Regions from separate parts of the Nocardiopsis sp. NPDC007018 genome, predicted to be linked through region 2. Evidence: riboswitches for the same ligand, from Rfam matches in the RefSeq annotation. Region 2 holds a riboswitch; the other holds the start of a gene.
The links. Region 2 has a riboswitch for cobalamin ahead of metE (5-methyltetrahydropteroyltriglutamate--homocysteine S-methyltransferase). Riboswitches for the same ligand answer to the same signal wherever they lie in the genome.
Positions count from the first base shown of each region.

Region 1: another riboswitch for cobalamin. It lies ahead of ABZ635_RS06860 (CoA-acylating methylmalonate-semialdehyde dehydrogenase); the one in region 2 lies ahead of metE (5-methyltetrahydropteroyltriglutamate--homocysteine S-methyltransferase).

Region 1 is NZ_JBEYHA010000009.1:44,347-59,992, forward strand. It holds gene ABZ635_RS06850 (enoyl-CoA hydratase/isomerase family protein) at 1-281, opposite strand, end outside; gene ABZ635_RS06855 (acyl-CoA dehydrogenase family protein) at 281-1,423, opposite strand; gene ABZ635_RS06860 (CoA-acylating methylmalonate-semialdehyde dehydrogenase) at 1,420-2,919, opposite strand; cobalamin riboswitch at 2,947-3,067, opposite strand; gene ABZ635_RS06865 (MFS transporter) at 3,233-4,519, shown strand; gene ABZ635_RS06870 (TetR family transcriptional regulator) at 4,640-5,239, opposite strand; gene ABZ635_RS06875 (sialidase family protein) at 5,728-6,828, shown strand; gene ABZ635_RS06880 (MoaD/ThiS family protein) at 6,830-7,114, shown strand; gene ABZ635_RS06885 (DUF418 domain-containing protein) at 7,156-8,595, opposite strand; gene ABZ635_RS06890 (histidine kinase) at 8,790-10,013, shown strand; gene ABZ635_RS06895 (response regulator transcription factor) at 10,097-10,711, shown strand; gene ABZ635_RS06900 (zinc-binding dehydrogenase) at 10,968-11,981, shown strand; gene ABZ635_RS06905 (SDR family NAD(P)-dependent oxidoreductase) at 12,123-13,628, opposite strand; gene idi (isopentenyl-diphosphate Delta-isomerase) at 13,801-14,352, shown strand; gene ABZ635_RS06915 (type II secretion system protein GspK) at 14,442-15,362, shown strand; gene ABZ635_RS06920 (HAD family hydrolase) at 15,417-15,646, shown strand, end outside.
Region 2 is NZ_JBEYHA010000002.1:141,421-157,066, forward strand. It holds gene ABZ635_RS01690 (ATP-binding cassette domain-containing protein) at 1-283, opposite strand, end outside; gene ABZ635_RS01695 (hypothetical protein) at 926-2,035, shown strand; gene ABZ635_RS01700 (DUF3558 domain-containing protein) at 2,626-3,651, shown strand; gene metE (5-methyltetrahydropteroyltriglutamate--homocysteine S-methyltransferase) at 3,740-6,016, opposite strand; cobalamin riboswitch at 6,154-6,369, opposite strand; gene ABZ635_RS01710 (polysaccharide deacetylase family protein) at 6,601-8,133, shown strand; gene ABZ635_RS01715 (polysaccharide deacetylase family protein) at 8,332-9,795, shown strand; gene ABZ635_RS01720 (quinone-dependent dihydroorotate dehydrogenase) at 9,855-10,994, opposite strand; gene ABZ635_RS01725 (PAC2 family protein) at 10,991-11,914, opposite strand; gene ABZ635_RS01730 (DJ-1/PfpI family protein) at 12,106-13,068, opposite strand; gene ABZ635_RS01735 (hypothetical protein) at 13,176-13,961, shown strand; gene ABZ635_RS01740 (ABC-ATPase domain-containing protein) at 14,053-15,646, opposite strand, start outside.

The sequences.
Region 1 (15,646 bases), on a different contig from region 2:
GCGGCCCGCCGGTCGCCGTCCACCGCGCTGGCCCGGATCGCCCGGATGTCGCCGCCCGCGCACAGGCCGCGCTCCCCGGCGCCGTCGAGGAGCACGGCCGCGACGCCCTCGTCCTTCTCCCAGTCGGTCAGGGCGTCCGCGAGCACGCGCACCATCCCGTGGTCGAGGGCGTTGATGGCGCGCGGCCGGTTGAGGGTGGCGCGGGCGAGCGCGCCCTCCACCCTCAGCAGCACCGTCGCGTCGTCCGGGCTCGCGGCCGTGGGGTTGTCGTCGCCGGTCATCAGGCGGCCCCGGTGAGTCGTCGAGCGATGATGAGGCTCATGATCTCGTTGGTTCCTTCCAGGATTCGGTGCACCCGCAGGTCGCGCACGATCTTCTCAATGCCGTACTCGGTCAGGTAGCCGTACCCGCCGTGCAGCTGGAGCGCCTGGTCCGCGACGGTGTACCCGGCCTCGGTGGCGAACCGCTTGGCCATGGCGCACAGGTGCGCGGCCTCGGGGTCGCCCTCGTCCAGGGCGGTCGCGGCGCGCCACAGCAGGGAACGGGCCGCCTCCAGGTCGGTGGCCATCTCCGCGAGCCGGAACCGGAGCGCCTGGGCGTCGATCAGCGGGGCACCGAAGGCCTCGCGGCCGCCCAGGTAGGCGGTACTGCCCTCCAGCGCGGCCCGCGCGCCGCCGAGCGAGCACGCGGCGATGCCGAGGCGGCCGCCGTTGAGCCCGTTCATCGCGATGCGGAAGCCGTCCCCCTCCGCGCCGAGCAGGCGGTCGGGGCTCAGCCGGACCCCGTCCATGAGGACCTGGCGGGTGGGTTGCGCGTTCCAGCCCATCTTGGCCTCGTTGGCGCCGAAGGACACCCCCGGGTCGTCGCGGAGCACGACGAACGCGGAGATCCCGGCGGCCCCGTCGCCGCCGGTGCGCGCCATGACCACGTACACCTCCGAGGCGCCCGCCCCGGAGATGAACTGCTTGGCGCCGGTGAGGACGTAGTGGTCGCCGTCCCGGACCGCGCGGGTGCTGAGCGCGGCGGCGTCGGACCCGGCCCCGGGTTCGGTGAGGCAGTAGCTGCCCAGGGTCTCCATGGAGCACAGCCCCGGCAGCCAGCGGGATCGCTGGGCGGGGTCGCCGTACCGGTCGACCATCCAGGCGACCATGTTGTGGATGGACAGGTACCCGGCCAGGGACGGGCAGCCGGTGGCCAGGGCCTCGAAGACCAGGACGCCGTCGAGCCTGGTCAGGCCGGTCCCCCCAGCGTCCTCGGAGACGTAGAGGCCGCCCATGCCGAGTTCGGCGGCCCTGCGGAGCACGTCGACGGGGAAGTGCTTGGTCTGGTCCCAGTCGACGGCGAACGGTGCCAGGTGCTGGTCCGCGAACGCGCGCGCGGTCTCGGCGAGCGCGCGCTGTTCGGCGGTGGTCGCGGAGGTCACCGCACGACCGGGATGGTGAACTCGGCGCCCTCCTTGACCCCGGAGGGCCAGCGCGAGGTGACGGTCTTGGTGCGGGTGTAGAAGCGCACGGAGTCGGGGCCGTGCTGGTTGAGGTCGCCGAAGCCGGACCTCTTCCAGCCGCCGAACGTGTGGTAGGCGACCGGCACCGGGATGGGCACGTTCACGCCGACCATGCCGGTGTCGACGCGCTGGGAGAAGTCGCGGGCGGTGTCGCCATCGCGGGTGAACACGGAGACGCCGTTGCCGTACTCGTGCTCGCTGGGCAGGCGCAGGGCCTCCTCGTAGTCGGCGGCGCGCACCACGCACAGTACCGGGCCGAAGATCTCCTCCTTGTAGATCCGCATGTCGGTGGTGACGCGGTCGAACAGGGAGGCGCCGGTGAAGAAGCCCTCCTCGTGACCGGCGACCTTCAGGCCGCGGCCGTCGACCACCAGCTCGGCGCCCTCGTCCACGCCCAGACCGACGTAGGCGTCCACGCGGTCGAGGGCGTCGCGGGACACCAGCGGCCCGAAGTCGGCGTCGGGGTCGTCGGCGGCCCCCACGGTCAGCCCGGAGATGCGCTCGGTGAGCTTGGCGACGAGGGCGTCGGCGGTCTCGTCGCCGACCGGCACCGCCACGGAGATGGCCATGCAGCGTTCCCCGGCGGACCCGTACCCGGCCCCGATCAGGGCGTCGGCGACCTGGTCCAGATCGGCGTCGGGCATGACGACCATGTGGTTCTTGGCCCCGCCGAAGCACTGGGCGCGCTTGCCGTGCGCGGTGGCCGTGGAGTAGACGTACTCGGCGATCGGGGTGGAGCCCACGAAGCCGACGGCGGCCACCCGGGGGTCGGTGAGCAGGGTGTCGACCGCCTCCTTGCCGCCGTTGACGACGTTGAGCACGCCCGGGGGCAGCCCGGCCTCCAGGAACAGCTCGGCGAGGCGGAGCGGGACCGAGGGGTCGCGCTCGGAGGGCTTGAGGATGAACGCGTTGCCGCAGGCCAGGGCAGGTGCGGCCTTCCACAGCGGGATCATCGCGGGGAAGTTGAACGGGGTGATGCCCGCGACCACCCCGAGGGGCTGGCGCAGGGAGTGCACGTCGATGCCGGTGCCGGCGTTGTCGGTGAACTCGCCCTTGATCAGGTGCGGGATGCCCGCCGCGAACTCCACCACCTCCAGGCCGCGCTGGAGGTCGCCGTGCGCGTCGGCGACGGTCTTGCCGTGTTCGGCGGACAGCGCCCGGGCGATCGACTCGCGTTCGGGTTCGACCAGCTGGAGGAACCGGAGCAGGACCCTGGCCCTGCGCTGGGGGCTCCAGGAACCCCATTCGACCTGGGCCGTCTCGGCGTCGGCGACGACCGCCTCGGTCTCCTCGCGGTCGGCCAGGGGTACCCGGGCACGGACCCGGCCGGTGCTGGGGTCGTACACGTCGCCGAAGCGGCCGCTCCGCCCGGGGACGTTCCTGCCATGCACGAAATGCGTCAGCTCGCTGACCATGCGTGTTCGCTCCATCCTCGTGGACCACACGGATCTCCGGCCGCGAGCGGTGGCCTGACTTCCGGGTGTTCGGCCCGGTCACAGTGGCGGGACCGTGCTGGATTCGCACCAGCTTCCCCGCTCCACGGCCCCCTCACCATATAGTTGGACGTCCTACTAAATCCAGACCCCCGGCCCCCCGATCCCGTCACGTTCCGTCCCCGGACGCCGCCGGAACGCGCCCGAAGGGGCGGGGTTAGCGTGGAGGCGTGTGCCGGTGCCCCCGACGGGAACCGCCCGAGACACCGGCGTGCGGAAGGTCGGTGGTCCCCCCGTGTCCGACTCCACGACCCGGGCGTCGACGGCGCCGCTCGGCGGACGGTTCTGGGCCTTTTGGTCCGCGTCCCTGGCCTCGAACCTCAGCGACGGCGTGGCGATGATCGCCGTGCCGTGGCTGGCCTCCTCCCTGGCCCCGGACCACGCGGCCCTGGTCGCCGCCGTGGCCACGGCGGGCCGACTGCCCTGGCTCCTCCTCGCCCTGCCCGCCGGGGTGCTCGTGGACCGGGTCCCCCGGCTCACGCTGATGGTCTCCGCCAACACCCTGCGACTCCTGCTGTGGGCGCTGCTGGCCCTGGTGGTGTTCTCCGACTGGGCGTCGATCCCCCTGCTCGCGGCGTTCGCGTTCTGCTTCGGCGCCCTGGAGGTCTGTTACGACACCGCCGCCGAGACCACGGTGACGTCGCTGGTCCCCCCGGATCGGCTGGAACGGGCCAACGGGCACGTGCGCTCCGGGGCGATCGTGGCGGAGGAGTTCGCCGGGAGGCCGCTGGGCGGGTTCGTGCTGGCCCTCGGGCTGTTCGTCCCGTTCCTGTTCAACATCGCCGCGCTGTTGGTGTCGGTGGTGGCGCTCCTGCGCGTCCGCGCGACCGCTCCGACCGCTCCGAGCGCCGCCGACGCCCCCGCCCCCCGCGAACGGCGCGGCCTGGCCGGGGTGTGGGCGGACGTGGTCGAGGGCGTGCGCGCCGTGTGGCGTCAACCCCTGCTGCGGGCCGTGGCCGTGATCGCGGTGTTCGTCAACACCGCCTACGCGACCATGCTGTCCACCCAGGTGCTGTTCGTCCGCGACACGCTGGGGCTGGGTTCGGCCGGGTTCGGCCTGCTCATGGCCTTCGCCGCGATCGGCGGGATCGTCGGCGGCCAACTGGTCTCCTGGCTGCGTTCCGCGCTGCCGCACGGGACGCTGCCGACCCTGTGCCTGGCCGGGAGCGGCCTGCTGTACCTGCTGGTGGCCGCCTTCCCCCTCACACCGGTGGTGGCCGGGGTGTACTTCCTCAGCGGAGGGCTGGTGCTGGGCTACGCGGTGGCGATGACCTCGATCCGCCAGCGCATCACCCCGGACCACCTGCTCGGGCGGGTGAACGCCGCCATGCGCACGGTCAGCTGGGGCATGAGCGCCGTGGGCATGGCGGCGGGCGGTGTCCTGGTGGCGGCCCTGGCGCCCGCGCTCGGCCAGACCGACGCGCTCCGTGTCCCCTACCTGCTGGTGGGCGTCATCAGTCTGGCCGTGGTGGCGGTGTTCGGCCGAAGGCTCGTCGGTCTGGTGCGGGAACACGACCTCTGAGCCCCGCCACCGGCCCCCGGGCGGCCCGCACTGGTCGGGGTGTGCGGGCCGGGGACCGGTGGCGGGATCGACCGCGCCGGGTCCGTCGGATCGGGGCAGGAGGGTCGCGCCCCGAGCCGATCAGTCCCCCGGCGAACCGAGGGTACGGAGCATCCCGTGGGCCTCGTCCACGCGGACGGGGTAGGCCTCGGGGCTCTCCGCGAGCCGCATGGCGGTGAGGTCACAGGCCATCGCGGTGTGGGCGGCCAGAACGGCGACGCTCTCCGCCGTGCCCGCCTCCGTGAGGGCCCCCGCCAGGCGGAGCGCCCGTTGCTGCCGGGTGAGCAGGTAGCGGGATCTGAGGTCGACGCTCTCTCTGAGGAGCCGCACCAGGACCGTCGAGTGCGCGGGCGTCAGCGCGGTGCGGGGACACGCCGCCGCTGCCTCGCGGAGTAGGGCGAGCGCCGCCCCGAGGTCGGTTCCCGGCTTCCGGTCCGCGCGTTCGCGCACGTGGGCGCACATGCGGTCCACCTCGGCGCTGTCGTCGGCGAACAGCACCTGCTGCTTGTCACCGAAGTACCGGAAGAAGGTGGTGCGGCCGACCTCGGCACGCTCCGCGATGGCCGCGACCGTGACGTTGTCGAATCCGTGCTCGGCGAAGAGTTGGAAGGCTGCTGACACGATCGTGGCCCTCGCCTTACGGCGTTTGCGGGCGTGGAGTGTGTCCGGGGGGTGGTGCATGGGCGACCCTATCGAGTGGGAACTCGGTTCTCAATGGTACGCGGGACCGGCCATTGGGACGGTGGTCCCGAAACGGACCGAGAGACCGAAGGAGCGGGATGACTTCCGGGCTGGATGGCCGGATGTGACCGGCATACCGGGGCCGGGGGGAGCCCCGGAGCGAACACCGGTTGGCCCGGGAGTTTATTGCAAAGTGATCTGGTACCGACAACCGCCTTCCACTCGCCGCAGAACCCCTGCCCGGAAAGAGTTCCCTCCTCACGGAAGTTATCCCTCCGACAGGCGCCCCATTTCCCGTGGGCGCCAATTCGCCACCCACGGTAAATCGTTCGGGTTCCTAACTATTCACTGGCAGCAGTGACCGGAACCCTCCCGTGACCCCGGCTTGACCCCCACCCGACACTCCTCCCGGCGCCGTCCACGTGTTCCCGGCGTCGTCCGCACCCCTGTGCCAGAGTGGAGACCTGACTCACATCTTGGAGTTCGTCATGGCATATCTCCTGGTCATCGGCACGCGCAAGGGCCTGTTCACGGCCCGGAGCGAGGATCGGCGCGCATGGGAGGTGACCGGACCGCACCGGCTCGACGAGGCCAACGACGCCGGTATGAGCCCCGTCTACACGGTCGGGATCAACCCGCACACCCAACGCCTGCTCGCCGGAACGGAGAGCTGGCACTTCGGGCCGAGCGTCTGGCACAGCGACGACCTCGGCGCCACCTGGACCGAACCGCCGAGCCCGCCGATCGCCTTCCCGGAGGACACGGACGGGTCGCTGACCCGCGCCTGGCAGTTCGCCTTCGGCGCCGACCCCGACACCGTGTTCGCCGGAGTGGAGCCGCACGCCCTGTTCCGCTCCTCCGACGGAGGCGACAGCTTCGAACTGGTCCGGGCACTCTGGGACCACCCGCACCGGGCGAACTGGATGCCCGGTGCCGGTGGCGCCGCCATCCACACCGTCCTGCCCGGCAGGCTCGGCGTCGGACGCGAGACACCCGAGGCGATCACCGTGGCCATGTCCACGGGTGGTGTCTACCAGAGCGAGGACGACGGGGCCAGCTGGCACCCGACCAACAGGGGCATCTCCGCCGGGTTCCTGCCCGACGAGGAGCCCGAGTACGGCCAGTGCGTGCACAAGGTCGCCGCCGCACCCGACGGCTCCTTCTACGCGCAGAACCACCACGGGGTCTACCGCAGCGCCAACCCGTCCGACGGGTGGACGTCGATCGAGAAGGGCCTGCCGACCAACTTCGGCTTCGCGGTGGTCGCCCACCCGCACCACCCCGACACCGCGCTCAACTTCCCGGTGGTGAGCCAGGAGGTCCACCTCCCGCCGGACTACCGGCTCAGCGCCTACCGCACGGACGACGGCGGGGGTTCGTGGCAGGCGATCACCGAGGGCCTCCCGGAGGAGCCGTACTTCGGCATCACCCTGCGCGACGCCGCCTGCACGGACGGCGCCGAGGTCCCCGGCTTCTACTTCGGGACCCGCTCCGGGGACGTCTACGCGACCACGGACGACGACGACCGCTGGCACCTGGTCGCCGCCCACCTGCCCGACGTCCTGTGTGTACGGGCGACGGAGGTGTGAGATGCGGGTGACCGTGCACCTGACCAGCGTGCTGCGGGCCGACGCCGGGGGCGCCACCCACGTGCCGCTGGAGGTCGAGGACGGGACCCGGCTGCGCGGGGTGCTGGACGCGCTGGCCGAGCGCCACCCCGGCCTGGACCGTCGGATCAGGGACGAGCAGGGCGGGCTGCGCAGGTACGTGAACGTGTTCGTGGACCAGGACGAGTGCCGCTCCGTGGGCGGACTGGACGCCACCGTCCCGAACGGTTCGGACGTACGGCTGCTGCCCTCGGTCGCCGGGGGCTGAACGGACGGGCCCGGGGCCCGTGTCCCGGGCCCGTCCGCGTGTCAGTCGGCGGCGGTGCGACCCTCGTACCGGTCGCGCCGGGCGTCCATACCAGCGTCGCCCGAGGCGGGAGGCGCAGAGGCACGGTCCGTGCCCGCCGGAACGGTCGGAGCCGCCTGCGGCACCGCCGCACCGGGCCGCGAGGACCCGACCAGCCCCGGGGGCACGGCCCAGGAACCGTCGTGCGCGCCCCGCGAGCGGGCGGCGTCCGCACCGGCCCCCGAACCGTGGTCCGCGACCACGGGTGCGACGGCCTCCCCCGGGACCCGGCGCATCGGCACCGGGCGCAGGTAGGTGAGCAGACGCCACACCCACTCCAGCGGTCCCATCCGGAAGCGCCCCAGCCACCAGCGGGCGAACAGGGCCATCGCCACGAAGTAGACCGCGGCCACCCCGTACTGGGCCAGGACCGTGACCTCGCCCTCGAACGGCTTCATGGTCAGCAGGAACACGGCGGTGCTGCCGAGGTAGACGGTGAGCGTCATCCGGCCCAGCGGAGCCAGGGCGCCCAGGGCGCGGGCCGCGGTCCGGCCGCGCCCGACCAGCCACCACACCAACCCCAGGAAGAACAGCCCTCCGCCCAGCCCGGTCAGGCCGGCCCCGAAGGAGGTCAGCACGTCGGAACCGGGGTGGATCACCGGCATGCCGTCCGCGTTCATCACCGGGACGCCGTCCGCGTCGAACTCCATGGGGAAGAACAGGTCCGCGCCGACCATGAACAACAGTCCCAGCACCTGCCCCACCAGACCCGCCCACACCAGGCGCAGCGGGAACCGCGAGGGCTCGCCCGCGAACTCGGGGTCCAGTTCCGGTCTGCGCGCCAGCCACACGCCCGCGCAGAAGAACCCGAGGGTCTGCGGCACGAGGGTGACCAGCACGTCCGGGCCGCCGGGAAGCACCGAGCCCAGCCCGAACTCGACGAACGGCGCCGTCACGAACAGGGCCGCCGCGAACCACAGCGGCCGGTTCCCGGACCCGGCCAGCAGGAACGGCATCAGCGGGGCGAGCAACAGCGCGGCGATCGAGTAGTGGACGAGGATGTCACCGGAGAACACCAGCAGGTGCGGCACCCCGAACAGCAGCCCCAGGGACACGTAGCGGCGCGCCATGACCGCCATCGGGCGTCCGCCGCTCCGCGCGGCGGACCGCCAGGCCAGGACGGCGCCGACACCCAGCAGCACCATGAGCAGCGCCCGGGCCTTGCCGGACATCAACAGGCCCAGCGTTCCGTCGACGACCGAGGTGAGTGTGCTCTGCTCGATCTCCCCGGCGCGCTCGGCGGCGAAGACGACGACGGTCACGTTCATCGCCACCACGCCGATCATGGCGATCGCGCGGGCGACGTCCAGGAACGGCACCCGGCGCGCGGCGCCGCCGACGGGCGCACCCCCCGGCTGCGGTGCGGTGGCCGGTTCTGCGGCCTCGGTCGGTGCTGTGGTCACGGGACCCTCCCTCATCGGTACGTGACCAGCGTGGCGCTCGGCCCCACCGCCGCACATCGACCGAAGAGCCGAACCCGCGCGGCCGCGGATCAGCCATTCGGACCACCCGCCGTCCGTTCGGCGCCCGTGGGAGCCCCGCGCGTCGTACCATCGGCCGATGCGCGGGGGCGGGACCGCGCCCTAGCCTGGTCGTCATGCTCCAGTTCTCGGCTCTGACCAGGCCCTTCGCCACCGCCGACAGGAGGGCGCGGGCCTACCCCCGGCTGGTGGCCCTCGCGCTCACAGCGGGGGTGTTCGCCCTGTGGGTGGCCGACCTGCGCATGGCGCTGCGTATCCCCACGTACTCGGACTGGATGGGGCCGCCGACGTCCGCGATGGACCTCGCCGGGTGCGTCTCGGGGGCGATCTGCGTGCTGCTCGTCGCCCTGGCCGCCCGGCCCTCGGCCGGTCCGCGTCTCACGCTGACCGCCGGAGTGCTGGCACCGGTGGCCGTCACTGCGGTGTCGGCGCTGCTCTGGCCCCTGCCCAAGGGCATGTTCGGCTACCCGATCACCATGGCCGAGGCGGCCGGGATCATGGTGCTCCTGGCCCTGGTCGCGCTGCGGTGCCGCGCCTGGCAGGTCGTCCTGGCCGCAGCCCTGACCTTCGGCGCCGCCTACTCGGACTACCTGCGCGAGTCCTTCACCCCGGACGTGTCCGCCGCGCTGATGCCGGTGGTCGTCGCCCTGGCCCCCGGCCTGTACCTGCGCTGGCACCGGGCCGAGCGCGCCGCGCAGGTGGACCTGGTCCGCGCGGCGGAACGGCTGGCCATCGCCCGCGACCTGCACGACGTGGTGGCCCACGAGGTCACCGGGATCGTGGTGCAAGCGCAGGCGCTACGGCACGTCGCCGAACGCAACCCGGCGGCGGTGCGGGAGGCCCTGCCGGAGATCGAGGCGGCCGGGACCCGCGCCCTGGAGTCCATGCGGGGCATGGTCGCCCGGCTCCGGGAACCGGGCGACGCCCCGTTGGCCCCCGGGCCCGCCGAGGGCCTGACGGCGCTCGCCGCGCCCGCCGGTCCCGGCAGACCGGAGGTGGCGGTCCACGTCTCCGGGCCGGTCGCCGACCTGCCCCCGGAGGTGGGCACCGCCATGCTGCGCATCGCCCAGGAGTCGGTGACCAACGCACTGCGGTACGCCCGGGGTGCCACCCGGGTGAGCGTGGTGGTCACCGTCGACGGGGGCCAGGTGGATCTGCGCGTCCACGACGACGGCCGGGGCGCCGGGCTCCCGGTGGGCGGCGGGCACGGTCTGGTGGGCATGACCGAGCGCGCCCGGCTACTCGGCGGCGACCTGGACGCCGGACCGGTCGGCGTGGGGCAGGGTTGGACCGTGCGGGGAACCATCCCCGCCCGACGCGGAGGGGACGGCCAGGGGTGACGACGGGGACGGCGGGAGCCGCGGGAACGACGGGGTCGGCGCAGGCGCCGCCGATCCGGGTACTGCTCGCCGACGACCAGCAGATGGTCCGGACGGGCTTCCGGTACATGCTCGACGCGGAGGACGGGATCACCGTGGTCGGGGAGGCCGGTGACGGGCTCACGGCCGTCCGTCTCGCCGAGGAGCTGCGCCCGGACGTGGTCCTCATGGACATCCGGATGCCCGGGATCGACGGTTTGGAGGCCACCCGCCGACTGTCCGGTCCGGGCGTGGCCGACCCGCTGCGCGTGGTCGTGGTGACCACCTTCGACCTCGACGAGTACGTGCACGCGGCGCTGACCGGCGGCGCGGTGGGGTTCTTGCTCAAGGACGCCGGGCCCGCTCTGCTGATCGAGGCGGTGCGGGCCGCCGCCCGGGGCGACGCGATGGTGTCGCCGCAGATCACCGTGCGCCTGCTCCGGCACTTCGCCGAGGCCCCCGCTCCCCGGCGCGACCACACCGAGAGCGGACTGACCGCGCGCGAGCTGGACATCGTGCGCACGGTGGCGCGCGGTCTCACGAACACGGAGGTGGCGGCGGAGCTGCACGTCACCGTGAGCACGGTCAAGACGCACCTGGCGCGGGTCCAGGACAAGCTCGGGGCGCGCAACCGGGTGGAGGTCGCCGCCTGGGCGTACCGGGGCGGCCTCATGGACTGACCGGGCGGGGCCCTCGGGGTCACCGGGCGGGCCGACCGGTCGGGGCCGTGTCCGGCCAGAAGGGCCGTGCCCGACCGCAAGGGCCTTGCCCGACCGGAAGGACCGTGGGCCGAACCGGGCGTACCCGGCGCGCTTGACGAAAAAGTGAGCGGGTTCTGACCCGGGTCGCCCGTGTCGCCTCCCCGGGCACACCGACACCAACCGTGATGATCGGTGAGGAAATGGGCACCTGCGACTCGTCTGCGAGGAACGACCTATGGCCACCATGCGCGCGGTCCGGCTGAACACGACGGACCGAACCCTCACGGTCACCGACGTCCCCCGCCCCGCCCCCGGTCCCGGCCAGGTCCTCGTCCGAGTCCGGGCGGCGGGCGTGTGCCTGTCGGACGCCCACCTCGTCGACGGGACCCTGAGCCCCCTCCACCTCAAGGGCGACACCGTCACCCTGGGCCACGAGGTGGCCGGGGTGGTCGAGGAGCTCGGCCCCGAGGTGTTCGACGTCTCCGTGGGCGACCGGGTGGCACTCCAGGCCGGTGAGCACGACCGGCACGGCCAGGTGCTCACCCGGGGCGTGGACTACGACGGCGGGTGGGCCGAGTACGCGCTGGCCAGCGAGACCACGCTGGTGCCCATCCCGGACGAACTGCCCTTCGAGCAGGCCGCGATCATCCCGGACGCCGTCTCCACACCGTGGGCCGCCGTGACCGCCACCGGCGACGTGCGCCCCGCCGAGGCCGTGGCGGTGTGGGGCGTGGGAGGGCTGGGCGCGCACGCCGTCCAACTCCTGCGGCTGGTGGGTGCCGCCCCCATCATCGCCGCCGACCCCGACGAGCACGCCCGGGCCCGCGCCCTGGACTACGGGGCCGACGTGGCCCTGGACTCGACGACACCCGACTTCCTCGCCCGGATCGGCCAGCTCACGCACGGGCGCGGTCTGGACGCGGCCTTCGACTTCGCGGGGGTACCGGTCGTGCGCGAGCAGGCCCTCCAGGTCCTCGGTGAGCACGGTCGCCTGGTGCTGGTGGGGCTCACCGACAAACCGCTGGAGATCCGGGACGGCACCCGGTTCAGCTACCTGCGCCAACAGGTCCTCGGGCACTACGGATCGGAGCCGGAACACGTGGTGCAGCTGGTGGACCTGGTCCGGGCCGGGCGCCTGGAGTTCAGCCGCTCGGTCAGCGGAACGTTCCCGCTGGAGGAGGCGCCCCAGGCGGTCGAGCGGCTGGCGCGGCGGATCGGTTCGCCGGTCCGCCTGGTCCTCACGCCCTGACCGCCGCCCGGGGTCCGGAGTCCGGGAGCCCCGGGGAATCCCGGCCCGGGCACCCTGGGGCGCTCCGGGACCGGGGGAGCGGGAAATCCTGGCCCGGGGCCGGTGGGGGCCGGGGCCCGCCCCGGCCCCTCGGAGCGGCCGCTACCAGTCCGAGGGCCGGTAGTCCTTGAGGAAGCAGCCGTGCAGGTCCTCCCCCAGCTCACCGCGCACGATCGGGTCGTAGACGCGGGCGGCGCCGTCCTCCAGGTCCAGGGGCGCGTGGAACCCCTCGGCGGCGATCCGCACCCGGTCGGGATGCGGCCGCTCGTCGGTGATCCAACCGGTGTCCACACTGGTCATGAGGATGCCGTCGGTCTCCAGCATCTCCTTGGCGCTGGTCCGGGTGAGCATGTTCAGCGAGGCCTTGGCCATGTTGGTGTGCGGATGCCCGGGACCCTTGTACCCCCGACCGAACACACCCTCCATCGCGGACACGTTGACGATGTAGGTCCGCCGCGCGGACGAGGCCGCCATCGACGGACGCAGGCGGTCCACCAGCAGGAAGGGCGCGCTGACGTTGCACAGCTGCACCTCCAGCATCTCGACGGGGTCGATCCCGCCGATCCGCTGGGTCCAGCTGTTGACCGGCGCCAGGTCCGGCACCAGCCCGCCCGCGTCGATCGCCCCCTCCTCGTGCGCCCGGTCCGGGTGGGCGGCACCGGTGGTGAGGGCCAGCGACGTGAGCATCTCCGGGGTCAGCGTGTGCGGGGCGACCCCGGCCACCTCGGCCTCCGTGGCGCCCTCCAGCTCGCGGGGGCGCACACCGCCGAGCACGAGGGGCTCGGGAAGGCCCTCGCCGGTCAGCGGCCGGGCCTCGGCGGCGATCAGCGGCGCGTAGGAGCCGGGCGAGCGGCGCACGGTCTGCGCGGCGTTGTTGACGAGGATGTCCAGCGGGCCCCGCTCGGCCACCGAGTCCGCCAGCCGCACCACCTGCCCCGGGTCGCGCAGGTCGATACCGACCACCCGCAGCCGGTGCAGCCACTGGTCGCTGTCGGGCATCGCGGCGAACCGGCGCACGGCGTCGTTCGGGAACCGCGTGGTGACCGTGGTGTGGGCGCCGTCGCGCAGCAGCCGCAGCGCGATGTACATGCCGATCTTGGCGCGGCCACCGGTGAGCAGGGCCCGCCGGCCGGTGAGGTCGGTGCGGGCCTCACGGCGCTGCCTGTTGAAGACGGCGCACTCCGGGCAGAGCTGGTGGTAGAAGGCGTCGACCTCCTGGTACTTGCGCTTGCACACGTAACAGGGACGGGCCTTGCGCAGCACCCCGGCGAGCTGCCGCTCCCCGTTCCCGGAAGCCTCCTCACCGCCCGCCTCGAGGGTGCGGCTGGTGAGCGCGCGGCCGTTGGTCTCGTCGTCGATCCGGTCCGGGGCGGCCGTGGCGGTGGCCGAGAACACGGCCCTGTCGTGGGCGGCGCGGGCGGCGTTGCGTTCCCGGCGCCGCCGCTCCTTGAGCGCCTTGAACATGCGGGCGGTGGCCCGCTGGAGGGTCAGGGAGTCGTCGTGGTCGACGGGCAGCCCCTCCGCCTCGGCCAGCACCTCCAGGCACACCCGAAGCCTGTCCGGGTCGATCCCGTCGACCGTGGTCCGCGTCACCGTTTCCGTCACCACTGCATCCCGCCGCTGTTCCGATGGCCTCCTGCCGGGCCCTCAGGAACCCTATGCGCACTCCGGTACCGGACGGTCGGTGCCGACCGGTCCGCGGGACGGGTCACCATGGGGGGAGGAGCAGTACTGGGAATCGACGTGTGGGGCCGGTGGCGCCACGGACAGGGGGAGCCCCGTGAGCCAGCAGACGTCCGCCGAGGACGGTGCGGAGCGCGAGTTCGTGGTGCTGCTGGACGAGGCCCACCAGCCGGTCGGCGTGGCCGACAAGGCGGTCGTGCACACCGAGGACACCCCGCTCCACCTGGCCTTCTCCTGCTACGTGATGGGACCGGACGAGCGTGTACTGCTCACCCGGCGGTCCCTGGCCAAGACGACCTGGCCCGGGGTGTGGACCAACAGCTGTTGCGGCCACCCCGCCCCCGGCGAGTCCATGGAGGAGGCGGTGCGCCGCCGCGCCCGCCAGGAGCTGGGGATCGAGCTGACCGAGATCACCGAGGCGCTGCCGGAGTTCCGGTACCGGGCGGTGTCGTCCGAGGGGATCGTCGAGAACGAGTTCTGCCCGGTGTTCTGGGCGCGGACCGAGGACACCCCGACCCCCGACGCGGACGAGGTCGCCGAGTTCACCTGGGCCGCGTGGCCGGACCTGGCCGTTCTGGCCGAGAGGACACCCTGGGTGATCAGCCCGTGGGCGGCGGAGCAGATCCCGCAGCTCAACCGGGTGCGCTGACACCCGGCGCCCCGGCCCGCGACCGCCCCGCCGTCTCATGGGAATTCGCTGAACAGGGCATCTGCCGCAGGACGACGTAAACTGGGATCATGGCGAACGCATCCCCCGGCCCCGGATGGCACCCGGGCGACCACGACCCCCGACACGGCCACCACGGTCACGCAGAGCGACAGGCTCCGCCCCACCAAGGGCAGCCGGGTCCGGCACACCATCCGCACCACGGGCCGCACCACGGGCCGACCGGTCCCCAGGGTCACCCGCCCCATCACGGACAGCAGGCACCCCCGCCGCCCGCCCACCCCCAGTCCTCACCGAAGGCGGGGGGCGACATCCTGCCGGGCGGGACCGGCTTCCTGCTCACCAACCTGCTCTCCTGCGGTGCCCTGAGCGTGTTCGCCTTCGCCTACGTGGCGGTGCGGCACCGGTCCGGCGCGGCGGGCGTCCTCGCCCTGCTGATCCTGCCGCTGCTCGCCGTCTTCGGCGCGAGCGCCGAGGACAGCGTCCTGGAGAACGTCAGCGTCGGCGTCCTCATCGTCTACGCGTTCGTCGCCACCGCCTACCTGTTCCACGACGTCTACAACGTGAACTCCAAGCGGAACCGGCGCCTGCGCGGCGAACCCGCCGAGCGCCCCGAGGCCGGACCGGCACCCTCCTCGGCCGCGGGGGCCCGCACGGGACGGGACAACGCCGAGCTGCGCGCCATGGCGGCCGACCGCGCCCGCCGCAGGGAGGAGTCCCGGGCCCTGCTCAGGGACGACCCCGTGCTCGCGCGAGAGCTGGGCATCGGCCGCCCCGACCTCGACACCGGCTACGACGACGGCGGCCTGGTGGACCTCAACCGCGCCTCCGCCGAGGCGATCGCGTCGCTGCCCGGGCTGACCCCGGAGCACGCCCGGACACTGGTCGAGGCGCGCGCGGCCGCGCCGTTCGTCTCCCTGCCGGACGCGCTGATCCGCTCCGGGCTCCCGGCCCACCTGGAGGACGACGTCTCCGGGTACGTCGTCTTCTGACACCGGCGGCGGGGTAGGTAGGAAGCGCACCCCCACAGAGTTGGAGCGCACCGCATGCCCCCTCACGCACACGGCCCCGTACGCCCCGCCGCCCTCGTCCTCGACGCCCTCGACACCCTGTTCCCCCTCGGCCCGCTGGAGTGGCGGTTCCGCGAGGCGGGCATCCCCCGGGTCCTCATGACCCGCTGGTGCGACCACCTGCTGCGGGACGCGTTCGCGCTGTCCCTGCTGGGTGGTGAGCGCACCTTCGAGGACGTGGCGCGGGGGTCCCTGAGGGACATCAC
Region 2 (15,646 bases):
CCGTGCGGGAGGAGAGCAGGGCGAAGTGCTGGTGCACCATGCCGATCCGCCTGCGGGCCGCTCGCAGACGGGACCCGCGCAGGGAGGTGAGTTCCTCCTCCCCCACGCGCACGGAACCGGCGTCGGGGCGTTCCAGCAGGTTCACCGAGCGCAGGAGGGTGCTCTTTCCGGCACCGCTCTGGCCCACGACCCCGAAGATCTCGCCGGACTCGACCGACAGGTCCACATCGTTGAGAGCGTGCACCTGGCGTTTCTTCAACCTGTAGGTCTTGTGTAGACCCACTGCGTCAATCACGGTTTTCCCATCGACGTCTGGCGGTGGTGTCCCAGGGAGCGCTCACGGGCGCGGATGCGCTCCGGGCCCGGCGCGGGTGTGACGCCCACACCCGAGCGTACGAAGCGCTCACCTGGCGTGCGGGGCGGCGCGCCGGTACCCGCGGCGATCGCGGAGCGGCGGAGGACGGCCCCCGGGGGGTGGCCCCGGCGCGGTGCGCCGGGCGCGGCTCGGGGTCCGAGGCGGCTAACGGGGCATGCGACAGCGGCCGCCGGGCAGCGGAACGCACCGCCGGGTGGTCTTCGCCGTGGCGGCGGGAGTCGCTTTACCGTGCTCAGGAGCCTTCACGCCGTCAACTCAACCATGGCCGACCGGGTCGGTTCATCACTTTACTCGCCGTGAATATGGTTATTTTGAACACATTGAGGCTTTTGCCGGAGAGTCCTACCGCACTCTCCCGCCCGCGAGTCCTCACGAGTGCCTAGACTCATGACCGTCCCGTGACTCTTCGTCGGCGCACACGCGCCGCGAGTACCGAGGGCCGCCGCGGCCCCACCGCCGCCGCGCCCGCCCGGGAGAAGACGAGCAGACGCACCCACGACGCCCCGTGCCCGCAGGGGGACGCGCGTGGGTCCGAGGAGCGACCACACCGTGCAGTTCGAGGACACCGAGCAGTTCCAGGGCGCGGCGCAGACCGACGGCCACGCCGACTTCTGGGCGCCCGACCCACCGTCCCGCACCCGGGGCGAGGCCCTGGCCGACCTGGCCGAGGGCGCCCGCGCGCTGGGCGCGGGCGCCCTGTCCGGGCTGGCCTCGGCGGCCCCGCCCCGTGGAGCCCGGATCGCCGCGCTCTGTCTCTCGCTGGTCGCCGCCACCGCCCTGCCGCTCCTGCCCGCCTCCGCCGCTCCGGCCCCGGGAGCGCCGCCCCGCGAACCGGAGAGCATGAGCGACCTCAAGGACCGGGCCGCCGCCCTGACCGAGGAGTTCGAAGGCGAACTGCGCGACATGGAGGCGGTGATGGAGGAGGCCGAACGCGCCGGGGACCGTGCCGACGCCACCCGCGAGGAGGTCGAGGACGCCCGCGACCAGGTGGTGTCCCTGGCCGTGGCCACCTACACCAGCGGTGGCATCGACCCGGCCATGTCGTTGTTCGTGGAGGCCGAGCCGGACGAGGTCATCGACCGCGCGGTGGTCATCGACTACCTGTCCACGACCAACCAGGAGAAGATCGACCACCTGAACCAGGCGCTGTCCCGCGACGAGGTCGCGCAGCGCAGCGCCCAGGAGCGGCTGGACGAGGCCTCCGAGGACATGGACGAGCTGGAGGAGCGCCGTTCGGAGGTGCACGTCCTGATCGCCGACCACCCGAACCAGCCCATGCAGCCGCACAACAGCATCACCCCCCGCACGGAACAGATGCGGGACCTGGTGATCGAGCGGTTCGGCCGAGGCGACGACGTGGGCGGGGTCGGCTGCTACCGGCCGGACGGCGGCTGGGTGGTCGGAGAACACCCCAAGGGGCGCGCCTGCGACTTCATGCTGCACCCGAACGGCGGCATGCCCGACCAGGAGCAGATCGACCGGGGCTGGGAGATCTCCGAGTGGGCGAGGGAGAACGCCGACGACCTGGGGATCATGTACGTCATCTACCGGCAGCAGATCTGGGACGTGCGGCGCGGCGACGAGGGCTGGCGTGCGATGTCCGACCGGGGCAACATGACCGAGAACCACTTCGACCACGTCCACATCTCGATGTTCTGAGCTCTCGGGGCGGGGTGCGGCGTGGCCGCACCCTGGCCACAACCGGCCACAGGCGTCACATCCCGCACGCAAACCCGGTGCGTCCCGCCTGCGCAGGTCAGCGGCGTGGAGGTCGCGGGACGCCGACCCGACAGCCCGTGAAGCCATTACCCGAACCCCCACCCGCGCGTCCACACCCGGACATCACGATGACGTCACACCAAGGGTGACTTCGGGTACGAGTGGCACGAAACGATGACGATTCGGTCCCTAACCCCAGGTCCGGCCTGCCCTGGCAGCACCTGCCACGGCTAGGATGCAAGGCGTCCCGACCCCTGGCCCGCGGGAAACCGACCCGCTGGCTCCACATGCGGCGGTCGGTGCCCCGTTGGAACCGGGGACCTCCTCACGACACGGGGAACTCCCGCTCTCACCCGTCCGCTCTCGCCCGCGGTCACGGCGTCCGAGGCGGGCCGCCCTCCCCCACGGTTCCCCGTGCTGTCACCCACCCGGCGATCCGCCGGTGGCCACCACGGGAACTCGTGAGAACCCACGGGCGCCAACGAGCGCCTCACACAAGACGGTCACCACATCACCGGGCGAGGGGAGCCATGAGCGAAAACGGACCTTACAACCAGCCACCGCAGAACCCCTACGGCGGCGACGGCACCGGCGGACAGCCGCCCTACGGGCAGCCGCAGGGAGCCCCCTACGGTGACGCCGCCACGGGCGGCCAGCCGGGCTACGGTCAGGGCCCCTACCCGGGCGCGCCCGGCCAGGACCAGGGCATGTACGCGGGCGGACAGCCACCCTACGGACCCGGTCCGGGAGGCCCCGGCGGTCCCCCCGGCTACCCGCCGGTCCCGCCGCCCCAGCAGGGCGGCGGAGGCAGCAAGGCCGGCCTGTGGGTGGTCATGGGCGGCGGCGTCGTCATCGTCATCCTGGTGATCGCCGTGGTGGTCATGCTCGTCACCAACGGCAGCGGTGACGGCGGCGAGGAGATCGCCGCGGGCCCCGACGAGACCTCCGAGGCCCCCGAGGCGGAGCCCGTGGAGGAGGAGCCCGCCGAGGAGGAGCCCGTCGCGGGGGGCGCGCTCGGCGACCCGCCGCACGCCCTGCCCACCGAGCCCTGCGAGTCGTTCACCGAGCAGATCCAGACCGACTTCGACCTGCGCGACAGCGGCCGCAAGTACGTCTCCGACAATTCGTCGAGCTGCTCCGGCCTCGGTGAACTCCCGGACAACAACTCCGGTGACGGCTTCGGCTCCCTCGAGATCGCCTACAAGCTCCCCTACAGCGCCAGCGACTCCCCGGAGGCCGCCTCCGAGGACCTGAACTACACGCTGGAGCGCATCCGGGGCGAACACGATTCGGACCGCTACGAGGCCGACGACGTCGAGGTGGACGAGGAGCTCGACCTGGGCAGCGAGTCCTACCTGCTCGTCACCCGGTCCGAGCGGCTCGGCGACAGGCTCCCGGAGGCCACCGTGCTGCTGCGCCAGGACAACGTGGTCATCACGGTCACCTACTACCTGGACACCACCCGGGGCGGCCGCGAGGACCTGGAGCTCTCCGACGACGTCCAGGAGATCATGCTCAACGCCGGGAACGAGGCGCTGGCCGCCCTCGCGGGCTGACCGGCGCGGTCACCGAACGGACCTGGCACGAAGGGGGCCGCGGCGTCGCCGCGGCCCCCTTCGTCGCGCGTTCGGGCGCGGTTCCCGACTACGGGAGGTCGGCGCGGACCCGGCGGGCCGCCTCGACCATGTTGCGCAGGGCCTGTTCGGCCTCCGCGTAGCCCCGCGTCTTCAGCCCGCAGTCCGGGTTGACCCACAGGTTCCCGGCGTCCACGTGCGTGGCGGCCAGGCGCAGGGACGCCTCGATCTCCTCCACCGAGGGCACGCGGGGCGAGTGGATGTCGTACACGCCCGGGCCGATACCGCGCTTGTAGCCGCGCTGGCCCAGGGCCTCCACGAGTTCCATACGGGACCGGGCCGCCTCGACACTGGTGACGTCGGCGTCCAGGGCCTCGATGCCGCCGACGATCTGGTTGAACTCCGAGTAGCACATGTGCGTGTGGATGGTGGTACTCGCCGCCACCCCGGACGTCGCCAGGCGGAAGGAGTTCACCGCCCAGTCGAGATAGGCCGCCCGCTGCTCCTCGCGCAGGGGCAGTAGTTCGCGCAGCGCCGCCTCGTCCACCTGGATGTGGCGGATGCCCGCGCGCTCCAGGTCCGCGACCTCGTCACGCAGGGCCAGACCCACCTGTCGGGCGGTCTCGCCCAGCGGCTGGTCCGTGCGGACGAAGGACCAGGCGAGCATCGTGACCGGACCGGTGAGCATGCCCTTGACCGGCTTGTCGGTCCGCGACTGCGCGTAGGTGATCCACTCGACCGTCATCGGTTCGGGGCGCGAGACGTCACCGAACAGGATCGGGGGGCGCACGCACCGCGAACCGTAGGACTGCACCCAGCCGTTCTCGGTGGTCGCGTAGCCCTCCAGCTGCTCGGCGAAGTACTGGACCATGTCGTTGCGCTCGGGCTCGCCGTGGACGAGGACGTCCAGGCCGATCTCCTCCTGGAGCGCGATGACGCGGTCGATCTCCGCGCGCAGGGTGCGCTCGTACTCCTCCGTGGCCAGCTCTCCACGGCGGTGGGCGGCGCGGGCTCGGCGCAGTTCGGCGGTCTGCGGGAAGGAACCGATGGTGGTCGTGGTGAGCGTGGTGTCCGTGGGAATCCCACGGTCCTCGGGCCGCTCGTAGGCGTCCTGACCCAGGGCGTCCAGCCGGGCCCGCACACGGGCGTCGGTGAACGAGGGGGTCCCCGTGGCCGACGCGTCGAACGCGGAGTCGCCGCCCTCGCTGAGGACACGGCCGAGCAGGGCCACCTCCCCCGCCTTCTGCTTGGCGAAGGCCAGCGCGGCCCGCAGTTCCGGGGCGAGCGCCGTCTCGGCGTCCAGGTCGATGGGCACGTGCAGCAGCGAGCAGGAGGTGCTCACCGTGAGCTCGTCGGTGAGGGCGAGCAGGGTGCCCAGCTCCGCCACGGCGGCGGGCAGGTCGGTGCGCCACACGTTGCGCCCGTCCACGACACCCGCGACCAGGCGGGTGGAGCCCAGTCCGGAGACGGCCGCGAGGTCCTCGACGCCCTCGGAGTCGGTGACCAGGTCGAGGCCGACCGCCTCCACCGGGGAGTCCTTGAGCACCCGCAGGGCGGCGGCGCCGATGGAACCGAAGTAGGTGGAGACCAGGAGCGCGGGACGGTCGGTGAGGGCGCCCAGACGGTCGTAGACGCGCTCCAGGTGACCGACGCAGGCGCGGCCCTCGTCGGTGGCCAGGATCGGCTCGTCCAGCTGGACCTCGGTGGCGCCGGCCTCCCTGAGGTCGGCCAGGAGCCGGGCGTAGGCGTCCAGGAGCTGGTCGAGGAGCTCGATGGGCTCCCATCCCTCGGGAGCGTCGTCGGCGGCCTTGGCCAACAGGAGGAACGTCAGCGGGCCCACCAGCACGGGCCGGGTCGGGAACCCGGCCTCAGCCGCCTCGCGGAACTCGGCGACCGGCTTGTCACCGACCAGGCGCGGCCGGGTGCTGGGGGAGAGTTCGGGGACGAGGTAGTGGTAGTTGGTGTCGAACCACTTGGTCATCTCCAGCGGCGGGGCGCCCTGCTCGCCCCGGGCGAGCGCGAAGTAGCGGCGCAGCTGCTCGTCGCGGTCCCCGGCCTGGGCCGGGGAGGCGAACCGGGAGGGGACGAGGTCGAACAGGACCGCCGTGTCCAGCACCTGGTCGTAGTAGGAGAAGGTGTTGGACGGCAGGTCGTCGACGCCCGCCTCCCTGAGCTGGGAGTACACGCCCAGACGGAGGTCGGCGGCGATCGTGTCGAGCTCGGCGGCCGTGGTGCCGCCCTTCCAGTAGGACTCGCTGGCGCGCTTGAGTTCGCGGTGGGGGCCGATGCGCGGGTAGCCGTGCACGGTGGAACGCACGGACGGCCGGGAGGCCGGGGTGCTGGGCATGGAGCTTCTCTCCCTCGTCGAAAGCCGGGCACCGACCACGAGGAGGTGAGGACGCGGACACGCCGACGGACGCCTCGCGGCGTACGATCGTCTCCGCCCTCGGCCCTCCCTCGGGGCACGGGACCACCGACGGCACGGGTGCGCCGCCGGGTGGAGGCAGGTCTTCGGACTCGTGGGCACCTCCGGCGTGACCGCCGGACTCCTACTGGTCACCGCTTCCCAGTTCCCGACTTCTCAGGTCGGATCACCAGTGCTCTAGGCGACGTTCGTTCCCACTCACCGCTGCGGGGCAGTCCCGGACTCGCACCGGGTTCCCTCTCTCGACACGCGACACCCGTCCCGAAGGGATTTCGGGGAGACCAAAGGCGGAGCGTGTACCTTCCACGGCTGCAAGTATAGGGAGCACCCCCTCTGCCCCTACACCCGGCGTGGCCATCGCCCACTCGGCGTGAACCCGCCCCGTGTTCGCGGCATCACACCCGACAACCAGCGTGCGTGGGGGCCCTCTCCCCCGTCACCCCCACGAACGTTCGTCTGACGATGAACGTGGAGAACCCCAGGTGAAGCAGCAAGACCGGCAGACCATGGCTCCCGACCACCCCCTCCTCACGGTCGCGACCGCGGTGGTCGTCGTGCTGGGACTGGTGCTGTCCGTCTCCGGACCCAGAGGACCGTTGGAGGACAGCGCCCTGGCGGACGACACCGGCGATCACTCCTCGGAGGGCGGGGATGGTCCCCCCGCCACCGGCGAGCCCGACCAACTGACCACGGTCTCCCCCGACGCGGTCCCCGGGACCGAGGAGGTGACCCTCGCCCACGACGGACGCGCCGACGTCACCGTCACCTACCCGGCGGTGCCCCACGCCGCGCCGCTGACCGACTTCCTGGACCGCACCCTCACCACCCAGGTACGGGCCTTCGAGGCCGCCAACCCCGGTGCGCGCTCCTTCGTCGGCGAGTGGGGCCTGACCGCCGCCGAAGACCGTGTCCTCGGGGTTCGGTTGACCACCGCCGAGACCGACTCCGAGGAGACCAGGGAGGGGCACAGCACCTACTGGTACGAGACCGACACGGGCGCCGTCCACGGCTCCAGCGAACTGATCGCGGGGCAGACCGAACTGGCCGAGCTCAACGAGAGGGTGCGCGAGGCGGTGGCCGGCACCGACGCCGTACCCTCGTCCCTGCACCCGATCAGCGCGCTCTACGACTCCGTCGGCTTCAACCCCGACGGCGACCTGGTGGTGGAGTTCGACTCCGGCCAGGTGGCCCCCGCCAGCGCGGGCCGGGTGCACGCGGTCATCCCCCGGGACGAGGCCGAGCCCCTGCTGTCGGAGTTCGGGCTGCGGGCGCGCGCGGCCGCCACGACGGGCGTTCGCGCGTTCACGATCGACCGTGCCCCGGAGGCGGACAAGGACGGCTCCGCCCCCACCGCGCCCGGCGTGCTCGCCCCGCGCGACGACACCGTCGACTGCGCCGACCCCGACACCACGTGCGTGGCGCTGACCTACGACGACGGTCCCGGCGGGCGCACCCCCGAACTCCTGGACGCGCTGGCCGCCCATGACGCGAGGGCCACCTTCTTCGTCACCGGCCTGCCCGTCACGGAACACCCGTGGGTGGTGCGCCGCGCCTACGCCGAGGGGCACGAGATCGCCAACCACACGCTCGACCACCCGAACCTGACCGAGCTGTCGGCGGGCGCCGCCCGTGAGAACCTGGAGGCGACCCAGGCCCTGGTGTACCGGGAGACCGGCTACACCATGGACCTCATGCGCCCCCCGTACGGAGCCACCAACGCGAAGGTCGCCGACGTCACCCGCGAGCTGGGCCTGGCACAGATCCTGTGGAGCGTGGACACCAACGACTGGCGGGACCGCAAGGCCAGCGTGGTGCGCAAACGCGTCCTGGACGGAGCCTCCGACGGCGCGATCATCCTGATGCACGACATCCACCCCACGACCATCGACGCGTCGATCGACGCCATCCGTCTGCTGGACGAGCGCGGGTTCACGATGGTCACGGTGTCGCAGCTGCTCGGCACCACCGAACCCGGACGCGAGTACGTGGACGGCACCCCCGACGAAGAGGAGCGGGAGACCGCCGACGGCTCCGCCTGACCCGCGCCTCCGGGCCGGTGACCACTTGTGGTCACCGGCCCGGAGGCCGCGGCCCCGTCCCCTATGTTGCTGCCAGCGGCCGGGGGAGAACCCCCACAGGGACGAGGGAGTCGGGTGTTGGCGCCGAGGAGAGCAGGACCGGTCAGAACCGTTGCGCGCGCCCGTTCGGGGCGCCCGCGCCCGTTCCGGGCCGGGGCCGTGCTGGTGCTCCTGGCCCTGCCGCTGGCCGCCTGCGGGAGCGCGAACCCCGGCGCGGGCGGCGGCGACCCGCAGCGGCTCACGGTGCTGTCCGAGCGGTCCGTGGACGGGATCGGCGAGTGGCGGGGCGAGGCCCGTGACTTCCCCGGGCACCCCGTCGATCCGGCGGGCGTGGAGATCAGCGTCGCCTACCCGGAGATCGAGGGCGCCGCAAGCCTGTCCGAGGGCCTGGCCGCACGGGTGGACCAGGAGGTACGGGACTTTCGCGCGGGCACCCGCGACCCGGTGCGCCTCGACATCGGCTGGGAGCTGGTCGCCGCCGGGGAGGGCCTCGTCGGCGTCCGGCTGGTGCGCACCGAAGAGGACATGCACGGTCTGCGGGAGGGCTACTCGACCTACTGGTACGACGCCCGCTCCGGGGCCGTGTCCTCCTCCACCGAACTCCTGCGCGGGCAGGAGGAGTTGGGCCTGCTCAACGGGATCGCGCGCGAGGAGCTCGCCGACCTGGCCGACGTGGACCCGAACGCCCTCCAGCCGGTGCTGCGGACCTACGACTCGATCGGGTTCAACGCCGCCGGGGACCTCGTGGTGGAGTTCGACGACGGGCACCTGTCACCGATCGTCGACGGGCACGTACCCGACAGCTCACCCGGGCGCCGGGCCGTGGTGGTCGACCACGATCGGGCCCGACCACTCCTGTCCGACCTCGGAGAACGGGCCCGTGAGGCCTCCCTCGCGGACGAACCCGACCTGCTCCCGCCGTCCGCCGGGGAGGCCGGGAAGGACGACCCGAGCGACGACCCGCCCCCCGGCGCGGTGACGGCGGGCGACCCCGGCGTCGACTGCCAGGACGGGATCACCCGGTGCGTCGCCCTGACCTTCGACGACGGCCCCGTGGACGCCACCCCGCACCTGCTGGACCTCCTCGCCGAGGAGGAGGTGAGCGCCACGTTCTTCCTCAACGGCGGACCGGCCCTGACCCGGCCGAGCGTCCTGCGCCGCGCCTACGCCGAAGGGCACGAGATCGCCAGCCACGGCGACGAACACGAACACATGAACACGATGGACGCCGAACGCCTGCCCGCGCAGACGGCGGCGGTCAGCGCGATGGTCCGCAGGCAGACCGGGTTCACCGTGGAACAGTTCCGGCCCCCGTTCGGGGCCACCGACGAGGCCGTGCACGAGGAGATCGCCGCCCAGGGCATGGCGGAGGTCGCCTGGACGGTGGACAGCCGCGACTGGGAGGGCCACGACCGGGACGAGATCGTGGAACACGTGGTCGCGGAGGTCGAACCGGGCGCTGTCGTCCTGTTGCACGACCCCCAGCCCGCCACGCTCGCCGCGGTCCCGGAGATCATCGAGCGGCTGCGCGCCCGGGACTACGTCTTCGTCACGAGCGGCCAGGCCCTCGGCGGACCCGAACCCGGCCGCGTGTACCCGCCGGACTGGGACGGCGACTGGTAGGGGCGGCCCGAACACGCGCGGGCGGGCGACGGGACACCGCCGACCGCCCGCGACGCCGGTCAGCTGGCCTCGGGGGCCTCCCGGACCACCGTCAGGGCCGGGGCGGGAGCGTCGGAGCCCACGGCCTCCTGTACGGAGCGGTACCCGGCCTCGCGGACCAGGCGGGCCAGGCCCCGGTGGATGCGGCGCGGCCACAGCGGACCGCCGTAGATCAGCCCGGTGTAACCCTGGACCAGGGTGGCCCCCGCCCGGACACGCGCCCAGGCGTCCTCGGGGGTCTCGACACCGCCGACGGCGACCAGGGTCACGCGGTCGCCCACACGGGAACGCAGACGGCGCAGGACCTCCAGCGAGCGCTCCTTGAGCGGGGCGCCCGACAGGCCCCCGGCCCCGGCCGCCTCGACCTCGGCGCCGGGAGAGTCCAGCCCGGCGCGGGAGATGGTGGTGTTGGTGGCGATGATCCCGTCCAGGCCCTCGGCCAGCGCCAGGTCGGCGACGGCGTCGACGTCCTCGTCGGCCAGGTCGGGGGCGATCTTCACCAGCAGGGCGAGGTCGGGTCGGCCCGCCTCGGCCAGGGCCGCGCGTACTGCCGCGACCAGGGGACGCAGCTGCTCCACACCCTGGAGGTTGCGCAGGCCGGGGGTGTTCGGCGAGCTGACGTTGACGACCATGTAGTCGGCGAAGGGGGCCAGTCGCAGCGCGCTCAGCGCGTAGTCGGCGGGGGCCTCCTCCTCCGGGGTCACCTTCGTCTTGCCGATGTTGATCCCGAGGACCGGGCCCCGGCGCTGGTGGTGCAGCCGCTCGGCGACCAGGGCGGAACCCTCGTTGTTGAAGCCCATGCGGTTGACGATGGCGCGGTCGGCCACCAGCCGGAACAGGCGCGGCTTGGGGTTGCCCGGCTGCGGGTGGGCGGTCACGGTGCCCACCTCGACGAAGCCGAAGCCCAGGGCGGCCAGACCGCGCGGGCTCTCGGCGTTCTTGTCGAAACCGGCCGCCATGCCCAGCGGGCCGGGGAACTCACGGCCGAAGGCGTGCACGGTCAGCTCGGGTTCGCGCGGGCCCAGGACCCTGCCCATGGCCTCGGCCACGCCCGGTACGGCGGTGACGCCGCGCAGGGCGGCGAAGCTCAGCTTGTGGACGGTCTCGGCGTCCATGTGGCGCAGGACCGAGCTGAAGAGGATCTGGTAGAACACGGTCATCCGTTTCCGTCTCCCTCGCGTTCCGCGAGGAAGCGTTCGAGTTCCGCGCCGAGCTCGTCGGCGGTGGGCAGTCCCGAGTCGTCGTCGGTCAGCGGGGTCGGGCCGCCGCCCTCCTCCGAGCGCGAGGACATGATGTCGTCGTACTGGCGTTCCAGGTTGGCCACCACGCGCTGGACCTCCTCGGAAGCGGCGACCTGTTCGGCGATCTCCACGTCCGTGGCGGCGGCGACCTCCTCCATGGCCTCGGTGGACAGGGCCAGACCGGTCGCCCCGGCCACGTACTCCAGGGCGGCGATGGCCGACCGGGGGTAGGTGGACTGGGCCAGGTAACTGGGCACGTGGATGGTGTAGCCGACGAAGTCGTGACCCTGCTCCCCCAGCCGGTACTCCAGCAGGGCGGCCACGCTGGCGGGCACCTCGACCCGACCGATCCAGGGGGTGTGCCCCGCGATCAGTTCGGGACGGGTGGAGTGCGGCGTGACCGTCACCGGCCGGGTGTGCGGCACGGCCATCGGGATGCCGTTGACACTGATCGACAGGGAGACGCGGAACCGGTCCACCAGCCCCGTCACGGCGGCGACAAAGCCCTCCCACGCGAGGTCGGGCTCGGGCCCGTGCAGGACGAGGAAGGGGTGGCCCTCCTCGTCACGCATCCGGTACAGGGCCAGCTTGTGCGGCCGGTAGTCGGTCCAGGTGTTCTCGACGAAGGTCATCTGCGGCCTGCGGTCGCGGTAGTCCACCAGCAGGTCCGTGTCGAAGGTCGCGACCTCCTCGGCGGTGAACCGCTCGAACAGCGAGTCGGACAACTGGCTGCCGACGTTTCCGGCGTCGACGAAGCCGTCCAGGCAGACGAGCATCACCAGCCCGGTGACGTCGTCGAAGCCGGGGTGGAGTTCGTACAGTTCTGCGGGGTCGCGCACCGGGTTCTCGTCTCCAAAACTGGTCGGGGTCGCAGGACGGCGACGCACCCGTACTGGCCTGCCCGAAGGGCGCGAGCGGCGCGCGGCGGGGTCGCTGTGCCCTGCTTTTCCACCATACCGACCCGATGCGGGTGGGACCGGTCCCGGCGCCCCCGGAGGTGACGACGACCACACGCCGGGGGGCCGGACCGTCAGGGACGCCGGTGCACCGCCCGGAAGCGCGAGGGCGGGGTCGCGTAGAACTCGACGAAGACCTGGCGCAGGGTCTCCGCGGAGCCGAACCCGCAGAGGGCGGCCACCCGGGTGACCGGCAGGGCGGTGGACTCCAGGAGGTCGGCTGCGGCCTCGGCCCGGGCGCGGCGGACGAGATGGGCGGGGGTGTGGCCGGTGTGCGCCAGGCAGAGTCGGCGCAGGTGGCGGGAGCTCACCCCTGCCGTGCGGGCGAGAGCGCCCGTGGAGAGGTCGCCGTCCAAGTGGTCGCGGACGTAGGTGAGCACCTTCCGGACCAGCAGGTTCTCCGGGTCGAGGGTGGTCAGCACGCTCATCTGCGCCTGGTTCCCGGGGCGTTGGAAGTAGGTGACCAGGACCCGGGAGACCAACCGGGCCAGGGCCGGACCGTGGTCCTGCGCGACGAGGTCCAGGGTGAGGTCCAGCGCGCTGGTGACCCCGGCCGAGGTCGACACCGGGCCGTCGTGGACGAAGATCGGCGCCGGGTCCACCGTCACCCCGGGGTAGCGGTCGGCGAGTTCACGAGCGAAGTGCCAGTGGGTGGTGGCGCGGCGACCCTCCAACAGCCCGGCGGCGGCGAGCACGCTCGAACCGGTGCACACCGAGGCGACCCTGCGGCTCTCCCGGGCGAGTCTGCGCACGTGGGCGACGAGCGGGGCGTGGGCAGCCGCCCGCCGGTGCCCCCATCCGCCCGAGACCACGAGGGTGTCGAGCGGACCCCGCAGTTCCTCCAACGCCGCCTGGCCCTGGAGCGTGAGGCCGGAGGAGCAGCGGACCGGCGCCGCGCCCGGCGTCGCCAGGGTCGTCTCGTAGGCGGGCCCGTCGGGGAGGAGATCGTTGGCGGTGGCCAGGGTCGAGGTGACCGAGGAGATCTCCAGGAGCTCCGCGTCCTCGTAGGCCACGATCACGACTCTGCGTGCGTCCATGACGGTCACTCCCCCGACCGGGTCCGTCCGGACAGGATTCCCAGGATTTCGGACCCGTCCCAGCCTACGCCTGGCCGCCGCCCGCGGGCCGGCGCAGTCTGGTCGGCATGACATCCCCACCTTCCGGCGGCCGGTCCTCGAAGGCTCGTCCGTCCACCTCCTCCCCCGTCCGCGCCTACCGGGACGCGGACACCGGCCACGACGCGCGGGGCGACGTCCGCCGCCGGGCCGCCGGGGGCGCCCCGGCGGTGACACCGGCCCGGTTCCCCTCCGGAGCCGACGACCTCGGCTCCGCCGGAGGCGGGGCGGTCGGCCCCGACGGTGGTCGTGCGGCCGGGGCGCGGGGCGCCCCCGCCACGACGTTCGGGCGCTGGTGGCCCGCGCTGACCGCCGCCACGGCCGCCGCGCTCACCGTCACGGTGGGCGGAGACAGCGGCGGGCTCGTGTTCCTCCTGTTCACCCTTCCGGTCATGTACCTGGCCGTCGCGGTCCTGGACCGGCCCCGGACCAGCTGGCTGATGGTGGGCTCGGTGATCGCCCTCCACTTCCTGCTGGAGGCGGCGGGCCTGCCGTCCTGGCCGTTCGTCCTGGTGCTGGGGGTGCTGCTGGTCGCGGTCGGACTGGTGCGCGGGCCCCTGCGCCGCCCCGGGGTGTTCGCGCTCCAGACCCCCGCGCTGGCGGTGTTCGGCGGCGCCGGGCTCCTCACACTGGTGGTGTCCCCCGAGGCAGCGGTCGCGGTGGTCGCGGTCGGTCTGCTCGCGCACGCCGCCTGGGACTCCGTGCACTGGTGGACCCGGAAGGTGATCTCGCGGTCCCTGGCCGAGTGGTGCATGGTGTACGACACCGCCGTGGGCGCCACCATCCTGGTGGCCCTTCTGGTCAGGGCGTTCTGAGGTCGCGAGTGGGCGCCCGGGCGACCACAGGGGCCCGGGCTCCGCTCGCTCGGGCCCGCCGCGCCGGACGCCGTGGGCGCGGCACACGCCGTCAGCGGTGGCGGACCACTCTCAGGGTCCGCAGCCGGTTGAGGACGGCGCCGATCTCGTGTCGGCGCGGCAGGGCGTAGTCGCCGCCGAAGTCCGTACCGAGCAGGCCCACGCCCTCCTTGGCCAGGGTCTCCTCCAGGGAGTCCAGGGCCTCGGCCACGGTCCGTCGGCCGTCCAGGTGCTGCCCCCGGACCAGGGCGCGCAGGGCCAGACCCGCACCGGTGATCTGTCCGGGGTCCACGAACTGCTCCACCGAGCGCACGTCGATGTCGCCCTCCCCGTAGACCAGCACGTCCATGTCCCGGCGCTTGATCCGGCTCCGCCCCTTCGTGGTGTCGTCATCCACCGACCCGGGGTCGACCACGCGGGCCCGGGGCAGGGTGAACTCGGCGTCGACACGGTCGCGTGCCAGGGTGCGCGCCTTCTCGGTGACGTCGTGCGGGTGGTAGGCGTCCAACATGATCACCTGGTCGGCGACGTCGAAGTAGTCGCCGCTGCCGCCCATGACCAGGACCGTGGAGACCCGGTGCTCACGGTGCAGGGGCCGCACCAGGTCCACGAACGGCACCAGGGGTTCCCGGTCGCCGTGCACCAGGGTCTGCATGCGCTCGTCGCGGATCATCAGGTTGGTGGCGGTGGAGTCCTCGTCCACCAGCAGGGTGCGCGACCCTGCCTCCACCGCCTCGCAGATGTTGGCCGCCTGCGAGGTGGAACCCGAGGCGTTCTCGGTGCGGAAGTCGCGGGTGTCGGCACCGGTGGGCAGGTTGCGCACGAAGGGGCTGACGTCCACCCGTTCCACGCCGCGCCCTTCCTCCGCCCGGATCTTGACCGCGTCCTCCCTGGTCACGACCAGTTCGCGGCCGTCACCGAGCACGTGGTCGTAGACACCGCGCTCCAGGGCGTGCAGCAGGGTGGACTTGCCGTGGAAACCGCCGCCGACGATCAGGGTGATGCCTTCGGGCACCCCCATCCCGGTGACCGTGCCCGCGTGCGGGAGGTCCACGCTCACCCGCAGGGTCTCGGGTGCGGAGAAGGGAACCACGCCCTCCCCCGCCATGGGCTGGTCGCTCACGCCGCTGCGCCGGGGAAGGATCGCCCCGTCCGCGACGAAGGCGACCAGACCCCGGTCGGCCAGCCCCGCCCTGAGGGCGACGGTGTCGGCCACGCTGTCGGCGAAGGCCACGGCCTCCGTCTCGTCGATCTCGTCCCAGTCGAGGTCGTCGACCAGCGCCGGAAGGGTGCGGCACAGTTCCCGCTCGGCGGTGCGACCGTCGATCCGGCGGCCGTGTCCGGGCAGGTCCACCCCGATCCGGAGGTCGAGGGCCCCGTCCTCGGTGACCTGGCAGGACGAGCGGGCGATGACCTCCTGGCCGCCGGTGTCGATCTTCAGCAGCGACCCCCGCAGCAGACGGCGGGCACGCCGCCCGAGGTAGTCGGCGGTGGCCCGGCGGCGTACCGGGTCGGCGAAGGCGCTCGCGGGGATACCGGCGTCGGGACGCAGGACGCGGACGCGCGAGGGCGGCGCGAAGGGGTCGGCCTGGACCCGCTGCACGGTGAGGGTGAAGTCACCGAAGTCCCAGTCACCCTTGAGTGAC